4 regions of the Streptomyces sp. NPDC053076 genome follow, and region 2 is predicted to be linked to each of the others. Evidence: riboswitches for the same ligand, from Rfam matches in the RefSeq annotation. Region 2 holds a riboswitch; each other region holds the start of a gene.
The links. A riboswitch is a leader RNA that binds a small molecule or an ion and turns the genes downstream of it on or off. The one in region 2 is predicted to bind cyclic di-AMP.
Positions count from the first base shown of each region.

Region 1: linked by a shared signal. The riboswitch ahead of ACIGYR_RS26340 (M23 family metallopeptidase) and the one ahead of ACIGYR_RS34190 (transglycosylase family protein) in region 2 are both predicted to bind cyclic di-AMP.
Region 3: linked by a shared signal. The riboswitch ahead of ACIGYR_RS02985 (peptidoglycan DD-metalloendopeptidase family protein) and the one ahead of ACIGYR_RS34190 (transglycosylase family protein) in region 2 are both predicted to bind cyclic di-AMP.
Region 4: linked by a shared signal. The riboswitch ahead of ACIGYR_RS30160 (C40 family peptidase) and the one ahead of ACIGYR_RS34190 (transglycosylase family protein) in region 2 are both predicted to bind cyclic di-AMP.

Region 1 is NZ_JBITZL010000007.1:21,314-25,491, forward strand. Features, by position in the region: gene ACIGYR_RS26335 (aldo/keto reductase) at 1-490, opposite strand, end outside; gene ACIGYR_RS26340 (M23 family metallopeptidase) at 602-1,636, opposite strand; cyclic di-AMP (ydaO/yuaA leader) riboswitch at 1,644-1,813, opposite strand; tRNA gene ACIGYR_RS26345 (tRNA-Met) at 2,122-2,195, shown strand; gene ACIGYR_RS26350 (dihydrofolate reductase family protein) at 2,345-3,478, opposite strand; gene ACIGYR_RS26355 (MarR family winged helix-turn-helix transcriptional regulator) at 3,558-4,091, shown strand.
Region 2 is NZ_JBITZL010000011.1:150,306-154,483, reverse strand. Features, by position in the region: gene ACIGYR_RS34200 (septum formation initiator family protein) at 1-144, opposite strand, end outside; gene eno (phosphopyruvate hydratase) at 252-1,538, opposite strand; gene ACIGYR_RS34190 (transglycosylase family protein) at 1,849-2,553, opposite strand; cyclic di-AMP (ydaO/yuaA leader) riboswitch at 2,556-2,730, opposite strand; gene ACIGYR_RS34185 (transglycosylase family protein) at 2,914-3,981, opposite strand; gene ACIGYR_RS34180 (cytochrome P450) at 4,150-4,178, opposite strand, start outside.
Region 3 is NZ_JBITZL010000001.1:694,441-698,618, forward strand. Features, by position in the region: gene ACIGYR_RS02980 (alpha-galactosidase) at 1-1,227, shown strand, start outside; cyclic di-AMP (ydaO/yuaA leader) riboswitch at 1,531-1,693, shown strand; gene ACIGYR_RS02985 (peptidoglycan DD-metalloendopeptidase family protein) at 1,699-2,643, shown strand; gene ACIGYR_RS02990 (SGNH/GDSL hydrolase family protein) at 2,889-3,674, shown strand; gene ACIGYR_RS02995 (TetR/AcrR family transcriptional regulator) at 3,922-4,178, opposite strand, start outside.
Region 4 is NZ_JBITZL010000008.1:346,397-350,574, reverse strand. Features, by position in the region: gene ACIGYR_RS30180 (8-amino-7-oxononanoate synthase) at 1-193, shown strand, start outside; gene ACIGYR_RS30175 (DUF397 domain-containing protein) at 251-472, opposite strand; gene ACIGYR_RS30170 (helix-turn-helix domain-containing protein) at 482-1,342, opposite strand; gene ACIGYR_RS30165 (ATP-binding protein) at 1,555-2,013, shown strand; gene ACIGYR_RS30160 (C40 family peptidase) at 2,257-2,730, opposite strand; cyclic di-AMP (ydaO/yuaA leader) riboswitch at 2,734-2,966, opposite strand; gene ACIGYR_RS30155 (hypothetical protein) at 3,308-3,613, opposite strand; gene ACIGYR_RS30150 (ATP-dependent Clp protease proteolytic subunit) at 3,621-4,178, opposite strand, start outside.

The sequences.
Region 1 (4,178 bases), on a different contig from region 2:
CCTGAAGGCGCTCGGCGGTGATGTTGGAGGCGCCGATGTGCCGGACCTTGCCGGCCTTCACCAGCTCGTCCAGCGCGCCGACGATCTCCTCGACCGGCACCTCGGGCTGGTCGAAATGGGTGTAGTAGAGGTCGATGTAATCGGTGCCCAGGCGGCGCAGGGAGGCGTCGGCGGCGGCCTTGAGGTTGGCGGCGGACAGCCCCTGGAACTGCGGATGCTGGCTGACCTTGGTCGCGATGACGACATCGGATCGGTTGCCGCGCGCCGTGACCCACTTGCCGATGATCGTCTCGGATTCGCCGCCCTGGTTGCCCTCGATCCAGGCGGAGTAGGAGTCGGCGGTGTCGATGAAGTTGCCGCCGGCCGCCGTGTAGGCGTCGAGGACGGCGAAGGAGGTCTGCTCGTCGGCGGTCCAGCCGAAGACGTTGCCACCGAGCGAGAGCGGGAAGACCTCGAGGTCGGAAGAGCCGAGTTTACGAAGTGACGTCATACGTCATGCCAACACCGGCGGGGGACGATCGCATCCCGCCCCGCCGGCGCCGAGTTCCCGCGAAGGCGTCCCGCCACGACGCCCGCGAGGCTTCCCGCTGAGGGCGGCCCGTCAGGGGTTGACGCCCTTGTCCCGCAGCCACGCCATCGGGTCGATCCCGGTGGCCTGACCGCCGGGGTGGACCTCCAGGTGCAGGTGCGGTCCGGTGACGTTGCCGGTGGCGCCGACGCGGCCGATGACCTGACCGGTGGAGACCTTCTGGCCGACGGAGACGTTGATCGAGGACTGGTGGCAGAACCACAGCTCGGTGCCGTCGTCCAGGGTGAGGATCGTGCGGTAGCCGTAGGAGCCGGCGTAGCCCGCCTCGGTGATCGTGCCGCTGTGGACGGCCTTGATCAGGGAGCCGGTGGGGGCGGCGAAGTCCAGACCGGTGTGGTAGCCGGAGGACCACATCGAGCCGGCCTGGCCGAACGTCGAGGTGATCGTGTAGGAGGAGGTCGGCAGCGTGTACTGCTTGGCCAGCTCGGCCAGCCGCTTCTCCTCGGCCGCCTTCTTGGCGTCCGCCTCCGCCTTCTCCTTGGCCTCGGCGGCCTTGGCGGCGGCCTCCTTCTCGGCCTTGGCGGCGGCCTCGGCGCTCCGCTTCTCGGCGGCGGCGAGCGCGACGGCGGTGGCCTTGGTCTCGGCCTGGCCCTGCTGCTGCTCGGCCTGGGCCATGATCCGGCTGCGCAGCACCTCGCCCGCGTCCGTGGAGTCCTCGCCCTCGGCGGAGGACACGCCGACGCTGCTCAGCGTCGCGGTGGCCTGCGCCGGCTGGGGGTCCGCGGAGCCGTCGTCGAAGAGGGAGCCGACGGAGGGCAGGTCCGGCATGGAGATGGAGACCGGCGGCTTGCCGGTGTTGGCGCTGGCCATGCCGCCCGCGCCGACCGCGGCGATGACGCCGACGCCGAGGACGGTGGAGCTGCGCGCGAAGCCGCCGCGCTGCTTGGCGACGCGGTGCCGGCCGCGGACCGGGGTGACGGAGTCCTCAGTGGGGTTCCACTCCTCCCAGGGCCCCTCCTCGGCGCGGTAGGCGCCGTACCCGAAGGTCTCGGTCTCGCGCTGTGCCGGTATGGACGGGGCTTCGGGGACAGACCGGTTGGACGCCACGCGGGCGTGCTCCTTTCCTTCCTCCGCCTACCGGGTTAGCTGACGGGTTCGGAGCAGGAAGGTCTCCTACGCGCGTATACCGATCGTGGACTCCCATGAGTTCACGGCGATATCCGCGTGATTCACCCCAAAGTGGTGGTTCCCCGGTTCCCTCGCGGGATTCGGCGCGTGCGCACGGAGCCGTCTCTTGTGACGGCTGGGACGACCGCGCTGCGTTATCGAACGTTAATAGACCTGCCAGTCACTTTCCAAGCTGTTCGACTTGATCATTAACGTTCTCGGCGACGGAGTTATCGCCCAGTAACCCGTCAAACCGGGCGAGTTGACCTAAGGGCCAGAAGCGTTCAGTAGTCACTGGCAGTTTTGATGGTGACTCAGTCGTCACCGCACGGCGGTCGCCCGGTCACCTTGGGTGACGGTCGGCAGGCGGGACGGGAAGCGTGTGCAAAGCACCCCAGGGATGACGTATGCTGGTGACACAACGACGCGGGGTGGAGCAGCTCGGTAGCTCGCTGGGCTCATAACCCAGAGGTCGCAGGTTCAAATCCTGTCCCCGCTACTGAACACTCAGGGCCCGGAATCCATCGGATTCCGGGCCCTGAGTGTTTTCGGCGCGCGACAGCGCCCCCGAAGGGGCACGGCGACCGTGCGCGACCGACCACGACGACCCGGCGGTCACGCACGGAAACCGTCGCCGACCGGTGGCACTCAGCCCGGCAGGTGCGCGTTCGGCGCCTTGGCGAGACCCTCCAGCTCCGGGAGTACGACGACCCGGGCGCCCGCGGCGGTCAGGAGACCCGTGCCGTCGGCGCCGGTGACGAACGTGTCGGGTTCGCGCCAGGCGGTGACCACCCGCCGCACCCCGGCCCGCAGGATCAGCTCGGCGCAGGGAGCCGGCCGGGAGGCGCGGCGGGCGCAGGGCTCCAGGCTGCTGTAGACCGTGGCGCCGGGCAGCCGCGGGTCGGCGGCGTCGGTCTTCGCGAGCGCCGCCTCCTCCGCGTGGGCCACCGGGTCGGTGCCCTCACGCGAGTGGGCACGGGCCAGCTCCGTGCCGTCGGCGGCGACCACCACCGCGCCGACGCTGAACGCCGTCTCCGAGGGCGGACACAGGGCCGCGAGTTCACAGGCGGCACGCAGCCAGTGGCGGTCGGCCGCGGTGGGGACCGGGCCGGTGCCGGGGGCGGTGGGTGCGTAGCGCATGAGGACGACGTCCTCGATCCGGCGGGTGTCGAGCAGGCGCAGGCGCCCGCCCTGGTAGCCGCCGGTCCCGAACAGCCGCGGGGCCGCCGGGTCCCCGACGAACAGCGGGGCGAGGACCAGCTGGAGTTCGTCGGCCAGGCCCTGCTGGAGGAGCTGGGTGTGGACCGTGCCGCCGCCCTCGACCATCAGGCGCCCGACTCCGCGCACGTCGTGCAGATGCTCCAGCAGTGCCCGCCAGTCCAGGGCGCGGCCGAGCGGGACGACGTCCGCGGTGCGGCCGAGGAGACGGGCGGCCCGTTCCGCGCCCTCGTCGGTGGTGTAGACGAGCTTCTCGCCGCCGGTGTGCCAGAAGTTGGCGTCCGGGTCGAGGTCGCCGGAGCCGGTGACGGTGACCTTCAGCGGGTACTCCGGCCGGCCCGTCGCGCCGCGGGCCGCGCGCCGCCGGGCGGAGTTGACCAGCAGGCGGGGGTTGTCGGCGCGGATCGTGCCGGCGCCGACGAGGATGGCGTCGACGGAGGCCCGTACCTCGTCGACCCGGTCGAAGTCGGCCGGGCTGGACAGCAGGAGCCGTTCGGGGCCGGTGTCGTCCAGGTAGCCGTCGAGGGAGACGGCGGCGGACAGCAGCACGTACGGCAGGGGCATCGACGCCCTCTCTTCCGGAGGCGGACGGTGGACAGACGGACCGCTTGGTTCAAGTTTGAAACAAACCTACACTGGCGGCATGACGACCCGCTGGCTCAGCCCCGAGGAGCAGCGCGCCTGGCGCGCCTACATCGCCGCCTCCCGCCTCCTGGAGGACGCGATCGACCGGCAGCTCCAGCAGGAGGGCGGCATGCCGCACCTGTTCTACTCGGTGCTGGCCAACCTCTCCGACGCACCCGGCCGGCGACTGCGCATGACCGATCTCGCCGAGACGCTGAAGATCACCCGCAGCCGGCTGACGTACGCGGTGACCCGGCTGGAACGGGACGGCCTGGTGCGCCGGGAGAACTGCGACCAGGACAAGCGCGGCTCGGTCGCGGTGCTGACCGACGAGGGGACGGCCGTACTGGAGCGTACGGCACCCGGGCACGTCGAGACGGTCCGCGCCCTGCTGTTCGACCGGATCACCCCGGAACAGGTGGGGCAGCTGGCGGAGATCTGCACGGGGATCGCGCGCGGCCTCCAGGGCGACGACGACGCCCGCTCCGGCGCCGACGGTGTCCCCTGGCTGCGCCGTTCGCCCTGCCCGTCGACGCCGCCCGCGGGCTCCTGAGCCACACCCCGGAGCGATTGCTTCAACTTTTAAGTATGGGGTAGGGTCCACGCGAAAACACTGCTTCAAATATGAAGCAGCTTCCTG
Region 2 (4,178 bases):
GGCGAGCAGCGCCGCGCGGCCGGTGAGCCGGGATCGGCGGGCCTGCCGCTTGGTCTGAGAGCGGTAGACACGGGCCGCCGTCTGCTCGCCCAGCAGCCTGAGCCTGGTCGCGGTGGAGAACCGGTCCCGGTCCTTCACGGCCATCTTCCCCGCCTCCCGTTCACACGCGCGTACGTCCCCGCACACGGTACGGGACCGGGTACGGGGACGTACGTACGACTGGCTAAGCCTTACGCCAGGTTGGGTCAGCCTCAGCCCTTGAAGCGCGGGAAGGCGGAGCGGCCGGCGTAGACCGCGGCGTCGTCGAGGATCTCCTCGATGCGCAGCAGCTGGTTGTACTTGGCGACGCGCTCGGAGCGGGCCGGGGCGCCGGTCTTGATCTGGCCGCAGTTGGTGGCGACGGCCAGGTCGGCGATGGTGACGTCCTCGGTCTCGCCGGAGCGGTGGGACATCATGCACTTGAAGCCGCTGCGCTGGGCCAGCTCGACGGCGTCCAGGGTCTCGGTCAGCGAGCCGATCTGGTTGACCTTGACCAGCAGGGCGTTGGCGGCGCCCTCCTCGATGCCGCGGGCCAGGCGCTCGGGGTTGGTGACGAACAGGTCGTCGCCGACCAGCTGGACCTTGTCGCCGAGACGGTCGGTGATGACCTTCCAGCCGGCCCAGTCGTCCTCGAACAGCGGGTCCTCGATGGAGACGAGCGGGTAGGCCGCGACGAGCTCCTCGTAGTACTCCGTCATCTCGGCGGCGGAGCGCTCCTTGCCCTCGAAGAGGTACTTGCCGTCCTTGTAGAACTCGGAGGCGGCGACGTCGAGCGCGAGGGCGATCTGCTCGCCGGGGGCGTAACCGGCCTCCTTGACGGCCTCGAGGATGAGGTCGAGGGCCTCGCGGTTGGAGCCGAGGTTCGGGGCGAAGCCGCCCTCGTCGCCGAGGCCGGTGGACAGGCCCTTGCTCTTCAGGACCTTCTTCAGCGTGTGGTAGACCTCGGTGCCCCAGCGCAGCGCCTCGGAGAAGGACTCCGCGCCGATCGGGGCGATCATGAACTCCTGGATGTCCACGTTGGAGTCGGCGTGCGAGCCGCCGTTCAGGATGTTCATCATCGGCACCGGCAGCAGGTGCGCGTTCGGGCCGCCCAGGTAGCGGAAGAGGGGGAGGTCGCTGGCCTCGGAGGCGGCGTGGGCGACGGCGAGCGAGACGCCGAGGATGGCGTTGGCGCCCAGGGAGCCCTTGTTGTCGGTGGCGTCCAGGTCGAACATGGCCTGGTCGATCAGGCGCTGCTCGGTGGCGTCGTAGCCGACCAGCTCCGGGCCGATCTGCTCGATGACGGCGAGGACGGCCTTCTCGACGCCCTTGCCCTGGTAGCGGTTGGGGTCACCGTCGCGCAGCTCGATGGCCTCGAAGGCGCCCGTCGAGGCGCCGGACGGGACGGCGGCACGACCCGTGCTGCCGTCGTCGAGGCCGACCTCGACCTCGACCGTGGGGTTGCCTCGGGAGTCCAGGATTTCCCGGGCTACGACGACGTCGATGGACGGCACGAGCATCTCCTTCTTGGATGTGACGCTGGAAGTGCGGGGCTGGTGTGCCTTGCGACTAGAGCCTAACCGTCCCAGGGGCGTCGGCCACCGACCGACCGTCCCGTGGACAAGCCGACGGTACCTTTTGTTTCTGCCCGAAACAAAGAGGTGCGGCGGACTTCCGTGCGCTGCGCACAAAAAAGCCCGCCCCGGTGCGTACGGGGGAACACGCACCGGGGCGGGGGGCCCGTGGGGGACGGGGGGTGACCCGCACGGGGGCCTTCAGGGTGGCCCGCACGGATGTGCGGGTCCTGTGGGCCGGCTGGGAGCCAGGTGGCTACTTCAGGTGCAGCTGCTGGCCCGGGTAGATGAGGTCGGCGTCCTCGACGATGTCCTTGTTCAGCTCGAACAGCTTCTTCCAGCCGCCCTGGACGTGGTGCTTCTCGGCGATGGTGCCGAGGGTGTCACCGGTGACGACCTTGTACTCGCCGTCGCCCTTCTTGACCGTCTTGCCGGTCGGGGTGGTGACGGTCTTGCTCTTGCTCGTGGACGCGGCCGGGCGCTCGGCGGAGCGGGAGGCGGCCTGCTGGTCGGTGGAGCGGGTGGTGGTGGTGGTGCCGCTGCCCGAGTCCGTGGTGGAGGGGGCGCTCGGGGCGGGGCCGCTGTTCGGGGTGCTCGACAGGCCCGTGCCGCAGACCGGCCAGGCACCCTTGCCCTGCGCGGCGAGAACCTTCTCGGCGACGGCGATCTGCTGCGCCTTGCCGGCCTTGTCGGCGGTGGCGGCGTACTGGGTGCCGCCGTACGCGGCCCAGGTGGAGGCGGAGAACTGGAGGCCGCCGTAGTAACCGTTGCCGGTGTTGATGGACCAGTTGCCGCCGGACTCGCACTGGGCGACCGTGTCCCACTCGGAGGTGGTGGCGGCGGAGGCGTTGCCGGCCGCCATCAGCGGGGCGGCGACGGCGGCGCCGGTGACACCGGCCAGCGCGACGGCGCGGACGGCCTTGGACGGACGGCGGTGCTTGCCCTTGCCGGTAAACAGCATGGAGATCCCCTCACCGACGCCTACGAGGTGAGCTGTCGGGTTCGGGCCGGTTGAGTTGCCCGGCCGCACCTCCCGCTTGCGCGGAGTGCGGCTTCACCCCCAGCCGGTTCCAGCTTCAAGTGCTGGCCCCGGCGCCTACCTTGGGTCCCCCGCTCCTGCCTACGGCGCTTTACGCGTCGACTGTTCCCGGGCAACCACTGGCAGGATTCGGCGTGGTGGCTGCCGGGGCTCGTGGTGACGAGCGGCCTCGACCGTAGACACGCGATCCGCGGAATTTCAAAGACGATCAGGGCTTCTGAGACTCATCCCACACTTTCGCCAAACCGGACATTAGGGCGCTAAGTGGGGCGTCAACTCCCGCTACTTCTTGCCCGTTTCGCCCCCGACTTCCAGGGTCTGACCGGCAGTGATGCGGCTCGGGTCGGGCCCGATGGCCTCCTTGTTCCCGGCGTACAGCGCGCGCCACCCGCCGTCGACGTCAAGGGAGTCGGCGATGGAGACCAGGGAGTCGCCCTCGCGGACGGTGTAGGTGCCCGGCTCGGGCGAGGCGTGCCGACCGGAGCCGGCGACACCCGGACCGTTTGTCACCGTTTCGTCCGCACTCGCCCCGCGGTGCCGTCCACCACTGCTGAGGGCCCCGGTGTCGACCAGGCTCCAAGAACCGGCAGCCTGCTGCGCGTTGGGCTCGGTCGCGGCGTCCGGGGTGGCCGTGGGAGCACCGTCGGCCCCCTGCGGACTTCCGGAGTCCCGCGAGGAGGACTTGTCGGACTTGGGAGTGTTGGTCCCGGTGGAACCGGTGGCCGTACCGGCGTCCTTGCCCGGCTTCGGGGTCGCCGTGCCGGTCTCGCCCGAGGAGGACCCGGTGCCGGAGCCGGTCCCGGTGCCGGTGGCGGAGCCGGTCCCGGTGGAGGACGACGAATCAGGCAGACCGGACGAGTCGGCGGTGCCGGAGGTGTCAGACGTGTCGGAACGGTCGGCCGATCCGGACGAGTGGCCCGGACCGTCGCTGTCACCGGAGTCGCCGACGCCCGTGTCGACGTCCACGGAGCCCGAGTCGGAGGTCAGACCGGACAGCAGGGCGCAGGTGGCCCAGGGCGTGGTGCCCCGGTCGGCGAGGATCTTCTCGGCGACGGCTATCTGCTGCAGACGGCTGGCCTGGTCGGCGCTGGCCGCGTACTGGGAGCCGCCGTACTTGTCCCAGTCGTCCTGCGAGATCTGCAGCCCGCCGTAGTAGCCGTTGCCGGTGTCCGCGCTCCAGGAGCCGCCGCTCTCGCACTCGGCCACCTTGTCCCAGGTCGTGCCGTCGGCCGCGTTGGCGCTCGCCGCGCCGAGGAGCGGGATGGCGATGGCGGAGCCGGTCACCCCGGCCGCGACGAGGAGGGCCGGTGCCTGGCGGGGGCGACGGTGTCGACCGTTCCCGGAGAGCATGCAGATGCCTTTCGAGCGACAGCGGGACCAGCGCGGCGGATGGTGCCGCTCGCCGCGCTGATGGGTGAACGTATCGGCACACGATCACTTGTCACAAGTTCATGCCGCACAGATCACGTGAAGATCACAGAGTTGAACGTCTGTCATTTCTCCCTGGAGGTCCCGTCTTCAGACGGTGGGCGTGAACTCCACCGGCA
Region 3 (4,178 bases), on a different contig from region 2:
TACCAGCGCGCTCACGTCATCCCGGACGCCGGGCAGGACCGGCCCGTGCTGTTCAACTCCTGGGAGGCCACGAACTTCGACATCTCCGAGGAGCAGCAGGCCGCCCTCGCCCGGCGGGCCGCGGAGATCGGCGTCGAGCTGTTCGTGGTGGACGACGGCTGGTTCGGCGCGCGCACCAGCGACCGCGCCGGACTCGGCGACTGGACGCCCAACCCCGACCGCTTCCCGCGCGGCCTCACGTCCCTCGCCGACCGGGTGCACGGCCTGGGCATGGGATTCGGCATCTGGGTCGAGCCCGAGATGGTCAACCCGGACAGCGACCTGTACCGGGCCCACCCCGACTGGGTGCAGTACCAACCGGGGCGGAAGCGGACGGAACTGCGCAATCAGCTCGTGCTCAACCTCGCGCGCGAGGACGTCCAGGAGTACCTGTGGGAGCGGCTGGACACGCTGCTGGCCGGCGCCCCGATCGACTACGTGAAGTGGGACTTCAACCGCTGCTTCACCGACGCCGGCTGGCCCGGGGAGGCGTACCCGCAGCGCCTGTGGGTGGACCACGTCCACGCCCTGTACGCCCTGCTGGACCGGCTGCGGGCGGCGCACCCAGGGGTCGCCTTCGAGTCGTGCTCGGGTGGCGGCGGCCGGATCGACCTCGGCGTGCTCGGCCGCACCGACCAGGTGTGGACCTCCGACAACACCGACCCGCTGGACCGGCTCGCCGTCCAGCACGGCTTCACCCAGATCCATCCCGCGCGCGTGATGGCCGCCTGGGTCACCGACAGCCCCAACACCCAGCTCAACGGGCGGGTCAGCTCGCTGCGCTTCCGGTTCGTCAGCGCCATGGCGGGCGTGCTCGGGGTCGGCGGCGACCTGACGGTGTGGAGCGCGGAGGAGCTGGCCGAGGCGCGCCGATGGGTGGAGCTGTACAAGGAGATCCGCCCGGTCGTCCAGCGCGGCGACCTGTACCGGCTGCGACCCCCGACGGGCGGTCTGAGCGCCGTCCAGTACGTCCTGGGGGAGGAGGCGGTCGTCCTCGCCTGGCTCCAGGCGCAGAGCTACGGCGAGCCGGTACCGGCGGTGCGGCTGCGCGGACTCGACCCGACAGCATCGTACGAATGCCGCGAAACGGGCGAAGTGCACCGAGGTGCAGTGTTGCTGCACCACGGCTTGCGCATGGAACTCAAGGGTGACCTGGATGCGACGATTGTCAGACTGCATCGCATCTGATCTCTCCGTCCGAAATGGGATCCTTCATTGCAACTCGCCATGGAATGGGGGGTCCCGCGGGAGAGGTGCGTGAGGAGCGTCATATCCGTGACCGTGCGTCGCTCGTCATGTACACGTAATAACGCTGCCGAAAAGGCGAATTGCAGGGTGACGGGCCCAGGAATTCACTCTGGGTGACCGCCAGCTCCCGTATCCGATCACCCGGAACCCCGACGACGGGAACCAGCTGCTTGTTCCCGTGCGTCTCGCTCGCTTACGTTCGCCACCAATCCGGACGGAACGCCGAATCCTGCCGCCGCCCGGAGTCCCCACACACTTGACCCGCGTCGGCAGGAGCGGGGGACCCACCAGGTACGACTGCCTGTCCCGGTCTCCGCGACAGGCTAGGGGTGCAGCCGTGCCGCGCACGGCCGGGCAGCTCCAGCCCGAACCCGACAGCTGACCTCGCAGGCGCCGGAGAGGAATCGCGCCATGCCCGCCAAGGGTAAGCACCGCCGCCCCAAGACCCCGCGTTTTTCCCGCTCCATCGCCGTCGCCGGAACCGGTGGCGCCGCCCTGGCCCTCCCGCTTCTCGGAGCCACCGGAGCGCACGCCGCCACCCCCGCGCAGTCGCTTTCCGGAAAGACCGTGCTGACCCTTCCGGGAACGGCGAAGAAGACCGCCGCGCAGCCCGAGTCGGGAGTGCGCGGCTACACCGTACGCAGCGGCGACTGCCTCGCGACGATCGCCGAGGAGCAGCACGTCAGCGGCGGCTGGCAGCGGCTCTACGACGACAACCGCCAGGCCGTCGGCGCCGACCCGTCGCTCATCCACCCGGGTCTGAAGCTCACCCTCGGCAAGAAGGCCGCGCCGGCCCGCACCGAGTCCGCCGCCCCGCGGCACACCTCCGCCGCCCCGCAGCACTCCTCGGCCGCCCCGAAGCCCTCCCGGCCGGCCACCTCCCGGGCCGCCCGGACGTCCCCGGCGTCCCCGGGAACCGGGTCCGGTCCCGCGCAGTCCACCTCCACCGGCTACACCCTCCCGGTGACCGGTGCCACCATCGGCACCGGCTACCACGTGGCCGGCAGCATGTGGTCCAGCGGCTACCACACGGGCGTCGACTTCGTCGTGCCCACCGGCACCCCCGTCAAGGCCGTCGCCGCGGGCACGGTCGTCTCCGCCGGCTGGGGCGGCGCGTACGGCAACCAGGTCGTCATCAAGCTGAACGACGGCCACTACGCCCAGTACGCCCACCTGTCGCAGCTCTCCGTCTCGGCCGGCCAGGCCGTCACCGCGGGCCTGCAGATCGGCCTGTCCGGTGCCACCGGCAACGTGACGGGTCCGCACCTGCACTTCGAGATCCGCACCACGCCGGACTACGGCTCCGACCTCGACCCCGTCGGCTATCTCCGCGAGCACGGCGTCGCCGTCGGCTGACGACCGGCGCCCTGCGCACCACCTGCCTGACACGCTGCCGAAGGCCGGACCCGCGATCCCCGGGTCCGGCCTTCGGTGTGCCCGTCTCCAACAGCCCCGCGAGCGACGGTATTCCTGATATCGCAAACTCTTTACGAGTGGCCCATCTCACCGTTCGTCAACCTCGGCCTACGGTCGCGTAAGTCACATCCGAAGGTGAATCATGGTCCGACGTGGCAGACGATTCGAAGAGTGACAACAGATCAGTGATCGGGTCGTACGTGGCGGTGGGGGACAGCTTCACCGAGGGCGTCGGCGACCCCGGGCCCGACGGGGCGTTCGTGGGCTGGGCCGACCGGTTCGCGGTGTTGCTGGCCGACCGGCGCCCCGAGGGCGACTTCCGGTACACCAACCTCGCCGTGCGCGGGAAGTTGCTGGACCAGATCGTGGCCGACCAGCTCCCGCAGGCCGTGGACATGGCCCCGGACCTGGTCTCCTTCTGCGCGGGCGGCAACGACATCATCCGCCCGGGCACCGATCCGGACGAGGTGGCCGAGCGCTTCGAACGCGCCGTGGCCCAACTGGCCGAGGCCGCCGGCACCGTGCTGGTGACGACCGGGTTCGACACCCGCGGCGTCCCCTTGCTCAAGCATCTGCGGGGCAAGATCGCCACCTACAACGGGCATGTCCGGGCCATCGCCGACCGGTACGGCTGTCCCGTCCTGGACCTGTGGTCCCTGAAGTCCGTGCAGGACCGCAGGGCTTGGGACAGCGACCGGCTGCACCTCTCGCCCGAGGGGCACACGCGCGTGGCGCTGCGGGCCGGACAGGCCCTCGGTCTGGAGATCCCGGCCGACCCGGAACAGCCGTGGCCGCCGCTGCCGCCCCGGGGCACCCTGGACATCCGCCGTGACGACGTCCAGTGGGCGCGCGAGTACCTCGTCCCCTGGATCGGGCGCCGGCTGCGCGGAGAGTCCTCCGGCGACCATGTGACCGCCAAGGGCGCGCTGTCGCCGGACGACATCAAGACGTGGATCGCCTCCGTGGCCTGACACCGCCGACCACACCCCGGACCGCCTGCGCACGCGGTCCGGGGTGGCGCGCACAAGCTGTTCCGGGCGGCTCGCACTGGCCGGTTGCGACCGGCTCGTTCAAGCGGCTGCGGATCGCCTGGGCCTCGTACCAGCGGTTCGAAGTGGCGCACACGAGCGGTCGGGGTAGCTCAAGCGGTGCGGGGTGGCTCACGCACGCGGTCCGGGGTGGCTCGCGGAAGCGGTTCCGGGCGGCTCGTGCGCGCGTTCACCGCTCCCGTTCGGTCAACGCCGCCAGGTCCAGGCCCAGTTCCCGGGCGAGGGCGTCGTCCACCCACTCCTGCGCCCGGGACCGCGCGACCGCGCCCGGGTACGACGTCAGCTGCACAGCCAGCCCGTCCAGCAGCGCGGTCAGCCGAAGCGCCGCACCGACAGGATCCGCGCACACGAACTCGCCGGCCGCCACGCCCTCGGCGAGGACCTCCGTGAGCGCGGCCTTCCACTGCCTGTCCAGGTCCCGGGTGA
Region 4 (4,178 bases), on a different contig from region 2:
CGTGCGGGCACCCTCCCCGGAGCAGGCGGTGCGCTGGGCGGCCGACTGCCGGACGGCGGGCCTGGCCGTGGGCTGCTTCCGTCCTCCCTCCGTGCCCGACGGCATCTCACGGCTGAGGCTGACCGCCCGCGCGGACCTCACCGGGGCCGAGATCGAACGCGCTGTACGAGTCATCGGCGAAACGCGACCATGAGTCGGCGTGACACGGCCGTGTGTCGCACGAGTGTGCAGAGAATTTGATCGATTTCGATCAGAGCGTGGTGACGAAGCCCGCCCAGCTGGCGGGGGAGAAGAGCAGCGCGGGTCCGGTGGGGAGCTTCGAGTCGCGCACGGCGAGCAGCCCGGCCGCGGGTCCGGAGTGCGGCCGGGCCGTCTCCACGCAGTTGTTGGCTCCCGTGCTGTAGCTGCTGCGCAGCCAGCGCACGTGTTTCAGATCGATACTGGCAGGGACGTTCCGAGGCAGAGCTGACATGGTGCCTCCTTACGCGCCGTCACCTATCCCGGCGATGTAGTCCAACGATTCCTGGGGGGAAAGGGCATGGAACTGAAGAGTGCTGAAGGCCTCGGAGTAGGTCATCAGGTCTTCTTTCCGTTCCAGGTAGAGGCTACTCGTCAACTGGTCGACAACAACTACGTCCAGATCAGAAGTGCTCGGAAATGAGAAAATAACGAAAGGCCCGGTGAGGCCGACATGGGCTCCCGCCGCGAAGGGCAACACCTGGAGCCGCACCTGGGGCAGGCGGGCGGCCTCCATCAGCCGCTCCAGCTGCCGGGCCATCACCCCGGGACCGCCGACCTCGCGGCGCAGCACCGCCTCGTCCAGCACGGCGCTCAGCACCAGCGGCGGGTTCGAACGCAGTACGTCCTGCCTGGCCAGACGCACCTCCACCAGCGTGTCCAGCCGGTCCTCGTCGAGGTCCTTCACCGCCGCCCGGGTCACCGCGCGGGCGTACTCGGGGGTCTGCAGCAGGCCGGGCACGACCGTGGTCTCCAGGGTGCGCATCGCGCTCGCCTGCGACTCCAGGCTGATGAAGTCGCGGTAGGTCGGCGGCAGCACCCCGCGATAGGCGTGCCACCAGCGGTGCCGGCCGCCGGTGTCGTCCGACCCCGACAGCATCAGCAGCAACTCGCGCAGATGTCTGTCCCGCACCCCGTAGGCGTCGAGCAGTAACCGCAGATCGGCCGGTTTCACACCACTGGCGCCGGTCTCGATGCGGCTCACCTTCGACTGGTGCCAGCCGACCAGCCGGGCCGCCTCACCGCTCGTGAGCCCGGCGCCGGTACGCAGCGTGCGCAGTTCGGCGCCCAGTTTGCGACGCCGCACTGCCGGACCGTTCTGCATAGGCTCTTCCTTACTCCTTATGGGCCGACCAAATACGGTCTCGCGTCGCAGAGTTCACCGCTTCGAGCGACAGATATATGCATATCTTGGTGGATCGCACCCCGTGTCGGCCCGGTGATGGCAGTCTGGCGGGCAAGCACCAGTCCGGGACCGTACTCGAACCCTCCGCCGTATGTCGGACCGCGGTCCCGCGGGAAAGGGACGACGTCGCCATGGCAGACCATCTGGAAGCATCCGTCACCCTGCCGAGCGATCCCGCCTCGGTCTCCGCCGCCCGCTCCTACGTCGTGGGCACCCTGGTGGAGTGGGGCCTGCCGTCGGACACGGAAGCGGCCGACACCGTCCGCCTCATCGTCTCCGAACTCGCCACGAACGCCGTACAGCACACCTTCGGTCAGTCACCCACCTTCACGGTCGACATCGCGCTGCACCATGACGAACACCTGCGCATCGGCGTCACGGACAGCCATCCCCGCTTCCCCAAGAGACTGCCCGCCGCCGTCCAGCAGGACAACGGGCGCGGCATGGTCATCATCCGCTGCCTCACGGCGGAGTGCGGCGGCAGACTCCGCATCCGCCCCACCCGTGAGGGCGGCAAGACGGTCTCCATCGAACTCCCCTGGGCGCTCCCGGCGGCACCGGTCCCAGCGGGACGACCGCAGGAGCAGTAGCCCCGGGTGCCGCGGTGACCTGAACGGCGGGTCGTGGTCCGCGACCGACAGCCGTACGTCGCGACGCGCCCGGCGGAACGCGCTCGACCGCCGGCGGCAGCGGAGGGCCTCCGGCGGTCGAGAAGTGTCCAGCGGCAGCACGCCCCCGGGGGGCCGCCCGTGGGCTCCAGGCGGGCGCCGGAGCGGCGCCGGCGGCGCTGGGAGCGGCCCGGCTGCTGGAGCCGCTCCTGGCCTCGCGGCGGGTCAGCTCACCCGGCCGTACCACACGCTCTTCGTCCAGATCTTCTGGAGCCTGACCACGTCCCCGGTCCTCGGGGCGTGCCAGATCTTGCCGTGGCCGGCGTAGATGCCGACGTGGTACACGCTGGAACCCGAGTGGAAGAACACCAGGTCGCCGGCCTTGCGGCTGCGGGAGGAGACATGGTGGGTCTTGTTGTACTGCTGGGCGGCGGTCCGCGGCAGCTTCTTGCCCGCCTTCTTGAACGAGTAGAGCGTCAGCCCCGAGCAGTCGAACCTGCGCGGTCCGCTGGCGCCCCAGCTGTACGGGGCACCCTTCTTGGAGGCCGCGACCTTGAGTGCTTTCGTCGCGATGGTCGCGGCGGAGGCGTCGGTGGCGAGGCCGGGCACCGCGATCGAGCCGCCCACGGCGGCGAGGGTGAGAGCCGAGGCCGTGCCGGCCCGGGCCATCAGCGACGGGACACGATTGAGCGCAGTCATGCGCAACCCTTCGTCAGCCGCCTGTGAAGGATGACCTGTCGGATTCGGGCTGGCGAAGTTGCCCGGCCGCGTTGCCACGGCTTCACCCCAAGGGTCGCTGGGAGCGTCCGTTCCGTCTGTGTCGAACAGACGGACATCCGTTCCGGTGACCCGCCTTGCCTGGGTCCTCCACTCCTGCCGATCCACTCCTGTCGACCGGTCATCCGGGCGGCGGCAGGACTCGGCGTCCGCCCGGATCGCCCCGCCGCGGTGGCGGGGGCTTGTCGTCAGACAGGGATCTTGACGCACGACTGTCAGAAAATCCCAACGGAACCGTGGATTTGTGGCGTTACTCACCACTCGCCCGTTCGGGTGGACACTGCTCTGTTCGAGCTTCCGTCAATTCCCGGACGTAGCCCCGGACCTGGGGAAAGGGGTCGTCCGGCGACACACGAACCCGCGCGTTGCGCAACTCGGGAGCCCCGGAAAACGATCAGGATGTCCACCGGTCGGCGGTACGTCGTTCGGGCCGTTTCAAGTCCGGTCCGAACGACGCGTGTCGACGCGCGGGTTCCGACGGTCCCGCCGGATGTCCGCCTCAGCCCACGCCGTCGGTCGGGAGCGCGACGCGAGCGGCGCGGCGTTCACCGTCCAGCACCCGCAGCGCCCGTGCCAGCGTGTCCCCGTGCAGCTCCGTCTCGCCCCGCCGGTGCATCAGCGCGAGCGCGTCCCGCAGCTCTGCCGCCTTGCGCACCAGGGCCTGGGCCGCACGCAGTCCGGCGTAGGTGTCACCGTGCCTGGCGGGGTTGATGCGCCCCAGCAGGTCGATCGCCTCCAGGTAACGGTCGACCAGCTCGCCCTCGGCGCGGGTCAGGGCGGGCAGCGGTGGAAGTTCCGGCAGCATGGGTGGCTCACCTCGCGTCCGGTGCGCCGGGCGTGTCCCGGCGGCTGGGCACGATGCCGTCCACAAGTCCGTACGCGAGCGCCCCGGAGGCGTCCAGGACCAGGTCACGCTCCAGATCCTCGTGGACCTGCTCGGCCGTGCGCCCCGTGTGCCGGACGAGCATCTCCTCCAGCGTCCCGCGGACCCGGGACAACTCTTCGGCCTGGATGAGGAGGTCGCTGGGCTGGCCGCGCACCGGCTCCGGCAGCGAGGGCTGTTCCATCACGATCCGGGCGCCGGGCAGCGTGAACCGCTTGCCCGGGGCGCCGGCCGCGAGCAGCACCGCGGCCGAGGCCGCGGCCTGCCCCAGGCAGTAGGTCGCCACGTCGCAACTGACGTACTGCATCGTGTCGTAGATCGCCGCCATGGCCTCGAAGGAGCCGCCCGGCGAGTTGAGGTACAGGGTGATGTCCTGGTCCGGGGCGGCGTGTTCGAGGTACATGAGCTGGGCCGTCACGTCGCTCGCCGCCGCGTTGTCGACCGGGCTGCCGAGGAAGACGATCCGGTCCTCGAAGAGCTTCGCGTA